DNA from 3 places in the Kitasatospora sp. NPDC007106 genome. Region 3 is predicted to be linked to each of the others. Evidence: predicted binding sites of a transcription regulator. Region 3 holds the regulator's gene; each other region holds the start of a gene.
The links. The regulator HrcA, encoded in region 3, represses chaperone genes, less so after heat shock. The targets are predictions, from matches to a motif close to TTNGCACTCNGNNNNNCNGAGTGCNAA.

Region 1 (2,992 bases), on a different contig from region 3:
GCCGGCAGGACCCGGTATCTACCCCGGTCGACGCGCGAGAGGACGACTCTCGGCGCCGTCGGGGCCCACCCGTTCCCCGGCGCGCTACCAGGCAGCAGGAAGGACCGACCGTGACGGCCCGCCGAACGGTCGACGACACCCTGTCCCCCGGCACGCCCGCGCCTGCCGGCCCCGATGCCGCACCCGCGTCCGCACCCGCCCGGGTCGGCTACGCGGAACTGCTGCGGACCCCCGGCGCCTGGACGTTCCTGGTCCCCGCCTTCGCCGCCCGGCTGCCCTACGCCATGCTGAGCCTGGGCATCGTGCTGCTCGTCCTGGACACCCACGGCTCGTACGGCACCGCCGGCGCGGTCGCGGCCGTCTCCGCCGTCGCCCAGGCCCTGGTCGGCCCGCAGACCGGCCGGCTCGCCGACCGCCACGGCCAGGCGGCCGTGCTGCTGCCCAGCGTCGCCGTGCACGCCGTGTCGGTGGCCGCGCTGATCGGCCTGGCACTGGGCCACGCCCCGGCCTGGGCGCTGTTCGCAGCCGCCGCCCCCGCGGGCGCCTCGGTGCCGCAGATCGGCGCCATGGTCCGGGCCCGCTGGGTCTCCCGGCTGTCGGACTCCCCGGCCACGCTGAACACCGCGTTCGCCTTCGAGTCGGTCACCGACGAGTTCACCTTCGTGGTCGGCCCGGTGCTGGCCACCGCCATCGCCACCACGGTCACCCCCTCCGCCGCACTGATCGCCGAGGCCGCGCTGACGGTCGCCGGCGGCCTGGCCTTCGCGGCCCAGCGCCGCACCGCCCCGGCCCGCCACCCGCGCACCGCCGGCGGCCGCGGCCCCTCCGCGCTCTCCTCCCCCGGTGTCCGGCTGCTGGCCGGCGCCTTCCTCGGGGTGGGCACCGTCTTCGGCGCCATGCAGGTCTCGGTGACCGCGTTCGCCGAGTCGGTCGGCCGCGCCGGCGCCAGCGGCACCGTGTACGGCATCTTCGCCGGCGGCTCGATGCTCGCCGGCGTGCTCTACGGCCTGGTCGCCTGGCGCCGCTCGGCCCGCAGCCGGATGCTCGGCTGCTACGCCCTGCTGGTGCTCGGCTGCTCGACCCTCTGGGCGATGCCGAACCTCACCGCGCTCTCCGTCGCCGGACTCCTCTGCGGCCTGGCCATCGCGCCGACCCTGATCACCGGCTACACCCTGGTCGAGACGCTCGTCTCGGACGGCGCCAAGACCGAGGCCTTCACCTGGCTGACCGGCGCCATCGGCCTCGGCCTCGCGGTCGGCTCCACCGTCGCGGGCCGACTCATCGACTCGGGCGGGCCGTCCGCCGGCTTCCTCGTGCCGGTCGTCGGCGCGGGCCTCGGCCTGGTCGCGCTGGTCGCCCTGCGGGGGCTGCTGGTCGCTCCGCGGGACGCCGCCACGGCCGCTCCGGTCCGCTCCGCGTCCGGGGCGCAGGCCGCGGACGACGGTCTCCGGGCGGGCGGGCCGGCCCCGGCCGGCACGGCCGCCCGGGACGCCGACGGCACCGGGCCGCGGCAGCTCGTGGGTGCGGGAACCGGGCACTGAGGCCCCGGGCCCGGCGGCCCGGACCCATCTCACACCCGGCATCGCTGGACTGTTCCAGCGGAATACCGCATCATTGACGATCGTTAGCACTCATCAGGCGAGAGTGCCAGGAGGAAGCAAGTGCCCACGTACCAGTACCAGTGCACCGAGTGCGGCAACGGCCTGGAGGCGGTGCAGAAGTTCACCGACGAGGCGCTGACCACGTGCCCCGACTGCCAGGGGAAGCTCCGCAAGGTCTTCTCGGCGGTCGGCGTCGTGTTCAAGGGCTCGGGCTTCTACCGCACGGACAGCCGCTCCTCCTCCAGCAGCTCGGTGAGCTCGGGGTCGTCCTCGACCTCGTCCACCGGCTCGTCCTCGGGCTCGACGTCCTCCGCGCCGGCCGCCGCGTCCTCGGGGTCGACGGCCTCGGCGCCGGCCGCGAGCTGAGTCTTCGCACCGGAGGCCCGGTGCCGCACTCCCCCGTGGAGAGCGGCACCGGGCCTTTGCGTGTGCGCCGGGGGTTGCGGCTGCGCCGGGGGTTCCGGCCGCGCCCCGGTGTACGGCCGGGGTCCTGCCTGCGCCCGGTGTGCGACTGAGCAGGCGTGCGGCATTGATTGCGCCGTTCGGGTGAGGCGGGTTTTCCACAGGCCGGGGTTTTCCACAGGGAATCGGTCGGCAATTCCGGAGGTGCCGGGCTCGGCGCATTCTGCTGTCCGCGGGCCCGGCCGGGTCCGCGGACCGCCGACCGGAGGCCGCCGACACCGTGACCACCCACCTCGCTCCCCCGCCGCCGTGCTCCGTCCCGCCCCGCCGGAGCGTGCCCGACTTCCCGCCGATCCGCCGCGGCTCCGGCGGCCGCCACCGGCTGCAGCAGGCGGTACGCCACCGCCCCGGGGTGCTGGCCGCCGGGCTGCTCGCCGCCGCCACCGCCCTCGCCGCCGGGCCCTTCCGGCCGGGCCCCCCGCCGATGGCGGCCGCCTCCACGGCGACCACCGAACCGGGAGCGGCGCCGCGCTGCACGGGCACCGCCCCGCCCCCGCACTGAGCGGCGGGCGGCAGTGCTCCCCGAAATCCGGCGCGCCGATTTCCTGACCGGCCGATCCGCTGTGGTGTCGTTGCGGGATGAAGGGTTTCAGGGAATTCCTGCTCCGCGGAAACGTCGTCGATCTCGCGGTCGCGGTGGTGATCGGCGCGGCCTTCACGAACATCATCAATGCGTTCGTGAAAGGCATCATCAATCCGATCATCGGCCTGTTCGGCACCAAGGACCTGGCGTCCTACCGCTCCTGCCTGAAGGGCCCGTGCACACTCGCCGCGGACGGGTCCGTCTCGTCCGGCGTCTTCATCCTGTGGGGCGAGGTGCTCAGTGCGGTGGTGCAGTTCGTGATCACGGCCGCGGTGGTCTACTTCGTCTTCGTCCTTCCGATGCTGCACTTCATGGCGAAGCGGAAGACCGCGGAGGAGGAGGTCCT
Region 2 (2,992 bases), on a different contig from region 3:
GCGCGGCAGACATTCGAGCAGCGCCTGGTGAACCTCACCGGCAATCACGTTGTGGCCCACGTTGGGCGGCGGCACCAAGCGGATCTCCCCCTCGTCGATCTCCGCGCGCCAGCCCTCGGGGACGTCCAGCTCCAGCCAGGTGTTCAGCAGGTAGTCCCACTGACGCCCCGGCTCGACCGACATCGCAGTCACCGCCGACCTCCTGTCTCCCGTTCGACGCTCGCGGTCGTCACTGTACGGATCGTCCGAGGTGCCCCATCCGGTCATGGGCCCAGCGTCCCACGAAGGAGTGAGTGGCGGAGGGAATGCCGCGAGGGCGGCCTCCCCGTGTGGGGAGACCGCCCTCGCGGAGCGTTCCGGGCTTGCCGATCCTCGGGAGGATCAGAAGTCCATGTCACCGCCCGGCATGCCGCCGCCGGCGGCCGCGGAGGCCTTCTCCGGCTTGTCGGCGATGACGGCCTCGGTGGTGAGGAAGAGCGCCGCGATGGAGGCGGCGTTCTGCAGCGCGGAGCGGGTGACCTTGGCCGGGTCGATGATGCCCGCGGCGATGAGGTCGACGTACTCGTTGCTGGCGGCGTTCAGGCCGTGGCCGGCGGGGAGGTTGCGCACCTTCTCCACCACGACGCCGCCCTCGAGGCCGGCGTTGGTCGCGATCTGCTTGATCGGGGCCTCGAGCGCCACGCGGACGATGTTGGCACCGGTGGCCTCGTCGCCCTCCAGCTCCAGCTTGTCGAAGGCGACAGCGGCCTGCAGCAGCGCGACGCCACCACCGGCGACGATGCCCTCCTCGACGGCGGCCTTCGCGTTGCGGACGGCGTCCTCGATGCGGTGCTTGCGCTCCTTGAGCTCCACCTCGGTGGCCGCGCCGGCCTTGATGACGGCCACGCCGCCGGCCAGCTTGGCGAGGCGCTCCTGGAGCTTCTCGCGGTCGTAGTCCGAGTCGCTGTTCTCGATCTCGGCGCGGATCTGGTTCACGCGACCGGCGACCTGCTCGCTGTCACCGCCACCGTCGACGATGGTGGTCTCGTCCTTGGTGATGACCACCTTGCGGGCGGTGCCCAGCAGGTCGAGGCCCGCGTTCTCCAGCTTGAGGCCGACCTCCTCGGAGATGACCGTGCCGCCGGTGAGGATGGCGATGTCGCCGAGCATGGCCTTGCGGCGGTCGCCGAAGCCCGGGGCCTTGACGGCGACGGACTTGAAGGTGCCGCGGATCTTGTTCACGACCAGGGTCGACAGGGCCTCGCCCTCGACGTCCTCGGCGATGATGACGAGCGGCTTGCCGCTCTGCATGACCTTCTCGAGCAGCGGGAGGAGGTCCTTGACCGAGGAGATCTTGGAGTTGGCGATGAGGATGTACGGGTCCTCGAAGCTGGTCTCCATGCGCTCCAGGTCGGTGGCGAAGTACGCGGAGATGTAGCCCTTGTCGAAGCGCATGCCCTCGGTGAGCTCGAGCTCCAGGCCGAAGGTGTTGCTCTCCTCGACGGTGATGACGCCTTCCTTGCCGACCTTGTCCATCGCCTCGGCGATGAGCTCGCCGATCTGGGTGTCGGCGGCCGAGATGGAGGCGGTGGAGGCGATCTGCTCCTTGGTCTCCACGTCCTTGGCCTGGGCGAGCAGCTGGTCGGAGACGGCCGTGACGGCCTTCTCGATGCCGCGCTTCAGGGCCATCGGGTTGGCGCCGGCGGCGACGTTGCGCAGACCCTCGCGGACGAGCGCCTGGGCGAGCACGGTGGCGGTGGTGGTGCCGTCACCCGCGACGTCGTCGGTCTTCTTGGCGACCTCCTTGACGAGCTCCGCGCCGATCTTCTCGTACGGGTCCTCGAGCTCGATCTCCTTGGCGATGGAGACACCGTCGTTGGTGATCGTGGGGGCGCCCCACTTCTTCTCAAGGACGACGTTGCGGCCCTTGGGGCCGAGCGTGACCTTGACGGCGTCGGCAAGCTGGTTCATGCCGCGCTCAAGGCCGCGGCGAGCTTCCTCATCAAAAGCGATGATCTTGGCCATCTGAAGTGGTCCTCCGGGACACGGTCGACTGCTCGGACCAGAGGTGCCCGCGACGGACGGCCCTGTGAGCGGGGGTCCTTTCCCCTACCGCTCGCCGGGGCCTCACCGACCCGGTCCGCTTGTCACTCTCAAGCTGTGAGTGCTAACGCCAATGATTAGCACTCGCCGGTGGCGAGTGCAAGCCCGTTCGCCGTGTCCCGTGGCGCGGCCGCACCGGTTCCGGACACGGCACAGGCCCGTACGACGTGTCGTACGGGCCTGTCGCGAAGAATCGCCGACCAGCTCGTGACGAGCCGAGGGCTCCGCAGGTTTCGAGGGTCAGCCCGCGGCGGCACGAACCATGTCCGCCTGCGGCCCCTTCTGCCCCTGGGAGATCTCGAACTCGACCCGCTGGCCCTCTTCGAGGGTGCGGTAGCCGTCCATCTGGATCGCGCTGTAGTGGACGAACACGTCCGCACCACCGTCGACCGCGATGAAGCCGTAGCCCTTCTCCGCGTTGAACCACTTGACGGTGCCCTGAGCCATTCCGAACTCCCCTTGTGCTGTGCTGGCCATTCACGGGTCCGCAGTCTTTGCGGGCCCAGGTCCGGTGGGCCGGCCCGAGGGAACCCCCCCTGGGCACGGCCCTGCACGCCGCAGACCACCGCCCGAGGCCCTTCGCGGGCCCGGCGGACGGGTGAATGCGTCGACCGCGGCTGAATGTATCCGGACAGGAGCCCTGTGCAACAGGCCCAACTTCGGGGAAATCGGCAGCCATGACAAGGGATATGACGGGATGAAAGCCGCAGATCTCGGCATTTCACGCCGGACATAACGGGCAGAAAACGACATATAGCCGCATGAATTCTGACACTTGCCTGACAGGTTCGTCCCCGCGCCGTCCGCGGCCCGTCTCAGCGGGCGGACGTCCCCGCGACCCGTTCCGGAGCCTTGCGCACACGATCCGACCGGCCGGGCCTAGGCGCGCAATTCCGGGTATTGGCGCTGA
Region 3 (2,992 bases):
GGAGTTCCTTGGTGGTGCCGAAGGCGGCCTCCTCCAGGGTGATCTCCAGGCGGATCATGGCGTCCTGGCCGCGGCGGGTCCGCGAGCGGGGGCCTCGCTGGCCGCCGGCGGCGCCGAAGAAGGCGTCCATGATGTCGGAGAAGCCGAAGCCCGCGGCGCCGAAGCCGCCCGCCCCGGCGCCACCGCCGCCGTTCGGCGACAGCGGGTCGCCGCCGAGGTCGTAGACCTGCCGCTTGGCGGGGTCGGAGAGGACCTCGTACGCGGCGTTGATCTCCTTGAACCGCTCCTGGGTCTTCGGGTCCGGGTTGACGTCCGGGTGCAGTTCGCGTGCGAGGCGCCGGAACGCCTTCTTGATCTCGTCCTGCCCCGCATCCCGTCGGACGCCGAGTACCGCGTAGTAGTCCGTGGCCACCAAATGCTCCGCTTGTTCCGCTTCTGGAAGTGCTTGCGTCCGACCGGCTGCGCCGCCTGGCGCAGCACGCTGTTACGACTCGGCCAGGATCTGACCCACGTACCGTGCCACCGCTCGCACCGCCCCCATTGTGCCCGGGTAATCCATCCGGGTCGGACCGATCACACCCAGCTTTGCCACGCTCTGGTCGCCCGAACCGTAACCGACGGAGACCACGGACGTGGAATTGAGGCCCTCGTAGTCGATCTCGCGGCCGATCCGGACGGTCATCCCGGACTCCGCGGTCTCGCCCAGCAGGCGCAGCAGCACCACCTGCTCCTCCAGCGCCTCCAGCACCGGCTGGATGGTCAGCGGGAAGTCGTGCCCGAAGCGGGTCAGGTTGGCCGTGCCTGCCAGCATGATGCGCTCCTCGTTCTGCTCGGCGAGGGTCTCGAAGAGCGTGGCGAGGACGGTGGAGACGACCGGCCGGTCACCCTGCTCGAAGGCGTTCGGCAGGTCCTCCAGCGCCGCGGGGACGTCCGGCAGCCGGCGGCCGGACGCGTTGGCGTTGAGCTTGGCCCGCAGGTCCGCCAGGACGGTCTCGCCGACGGGGCCGGGGCAGTCGACGATGCGCTGCTCCACCCGACCGGTGTTGGTGATCAGGACGAGCATCACCTTCGCGGGTGCCAGCGCGACCAGTTCGATGTGCCGCACGGTGGAGCGGGTCAGCGACGGGTACTGCACCACGGCGACCTGCCGGGTGAGCTGGGCGAGCAGCCGGACGGTGCGGGCGACGACGTCGTCCAGGTCGACGGCGCCCTCGAGGAAGTGCCGGATCGCGCGCCGCTCGGGCGCGGTCATCGGCTTGACCTCGGCCAGCCGGTCGACGAACAGGCGGTAGCCCTTGTCGGTGGGGATGCGGCCGGCGCTGGTGTGCGGCTGGTGGATGAAGCCGTCCTCCTCCAGCGCGGCCATGTCGTTGCGGACCGTCGCCGGCGAGACGCCGAGGTTGTGCCGCTCGACGAGTGCCTTGGACCCGACCGGCTCCTCGGTGCCCACGTAGTCCTGGACGATCGCCCGGAGCACGGCGAGCCTGCGCTCGTCGAGCGGGCGCACGCCAGCACGCGTGTCGATGAGACGCTCGTCCCTGCGCTCGTTGGCCACGGGGCACGCACCTCCGTCTTCGCCCGTTGGACCTGGTGACCGATCCGATCCTTGGCACTCCGGAAGGCAGAGTGCCAGATTCGTACCTGCCAGTGTAAGGCCCACCCCCGACGGCAGGAACGGGCCTCCCGCGTGATCCTCGACCGATCTCGGGGCCGCGGGCAGTGCCCGGTGCGCCGGTGAGTGGCAGCATCGAAGGCAGCGAGCTACCGAAGGAGCAGCGATGTCGTCGACACGGCAGCACTCCCGCTTCGCGCCGGACCGCGGCCTGACCGGCCGGATGGTCACGACGATGTTCCTCATCGGCCTGGTCTACGTGGGGTTCACCGGGCTGCTGATCGTCATACTGCGCGGCGCCTGGCCGCTGATCGTGCTGCTGTCGGGCGGACTGTTCGTCGTGCAGTTCTGGTTCAGCGACAAGATCACCGAGAAGGCGATGGGCGCCCACGAGGCGTCCCCCGAGGAGTACCCGCAGCTGCACGGCACGATCGACCGGCTGTGCGCACTGGCCGACATGCCCAAGCCCCGGGTGGCGGTCGCCCGCAACGACATGCCGAACGCCTTCGCCACCGGCCGCAAGCCGGAGAAGGCGGTGGTCTGCGTGACCACCGGCCTGCTGCGCCGGCTGGAGCCGGAGGAGCTGGAGGGCGTCCTCGCCCATGAGCTGTCGCACGTGGCGCACCGGGACGTGGCGGTGATGACGGTGGCCGGCTTCCTCGGCGTGCTGGCCGGCGTGACGACCCGGATCGCCCTGTACGGCGGATTCCTGGGCAACAACCGCAACAGCAACGACCCGAACACGGCGATCGCCCTGGTGATCGTCCCGCTGGTGAGCATGGTGGTGTACGCGCTGAGCTTCCTGCTGACCCGGATGCTGTCGCGCTACCGGGAGCTGGCGGCGGACCGTTCGGCGGCCCAGCTGACCGGCCGGCCGAGCGCGCTGGCCTCCGCACTGACCAAGGTGACCGGGCAGATCGCGGCCATCCCGACCGAGGACCTGCGCAAGGCGCAGCCGTACAACGCCTTCTACTTCGCCCCGGCGCTGAGCGCGCGGGACGCGGCGACCCAGCTCTTCTCCACCCACCCCTCGCTGGAGAAGCGGCTGGAGCAGCTCGCCCGGATCTCCGCCGAGCTCGGCCGCTGACGGCCGGAGAGGACCACACCGTGGGATTCCTGGACGCGCTGCTGGGCCGGAGCAAGCCGGTGAAGCCGGACCTGGACCAGCTGTTCGGCATTCCGTCGGCCGCGCTGACCCTGGAGGCGGCGGCCGGGTTCCGGCCGACCGGGCTCGGCTCGGTCTGCTTCGCGGCCGTCGAGGGCGGCGCCTTCGAGGAGGTGAAGCAGCAGGTCCGGGCCCTGCTGGACGCCGACACCGACCGGGGCGGCGTCCCGGTGGAGGGCTCCCGGGACGGCTACGGGTACTCCTGGCTGCTCGCC

Region 1: the regulator HrcA is predicted to act here: its motif matches at 1,625-1,651, upstream of ABZ641_RS05000 (FmdB family zinc ribbon protein).
Region 2: the regulator HrcA is predicted to act here: its motif matches at 2,160-2,186, upstream of groL (chaperonin GroEL).

What each region holds. Positions count from the first base shown of each region.
Region 1 is NZ_JBEYFP010000024.1:12,797-15,788, reverse strand. Features, by position in the region: gene ABZ641_RS05005 (MFS transporter) at 141-1,541, shown strand; gene ABZ641_RS05000 (FmdB family zinc ribbon protein) at 1,662-1,967, shown strand; gene ABZ641_RS04995 (hypothetical protein) at 2,284-2,565, shown strand; gene mscL (large conductance mechanosensitive channel protein MscL) at 2,643-2,992, shown strand, end outside.
Region 2 is NZ_JBEYFP010000043.1:18,468-21,459, reverse strand. Features, by position in the region: gene ABZ641_RS07410 (Uma2 family endonuclease) at 1-183, opposite strand, end outside; gene groL (chaperonin GroEL) at 382-2,004, opposite strand; gene ABZ641_RS07400 (cold-shock protein) at 2,323-2,529, opposite strand.
Region 3 is NZ_JBEYFP010000009.1:787-3,778, forward strand. Features, by position in the region: gene dnaJ (molecular chaperone DnaJ) at 1-412, opposite strand, end outside; gene hrcA (heat-inducible transcriptional repressor HrcA) at 485-1,507, opposite strand; gene htpX (zinc metalloprotease HtpX) at 1,779-2,699, shown strand; gene ABZ641_RS02140 (hypothetical protein) at 2,720-2,992, shown strand, end outside.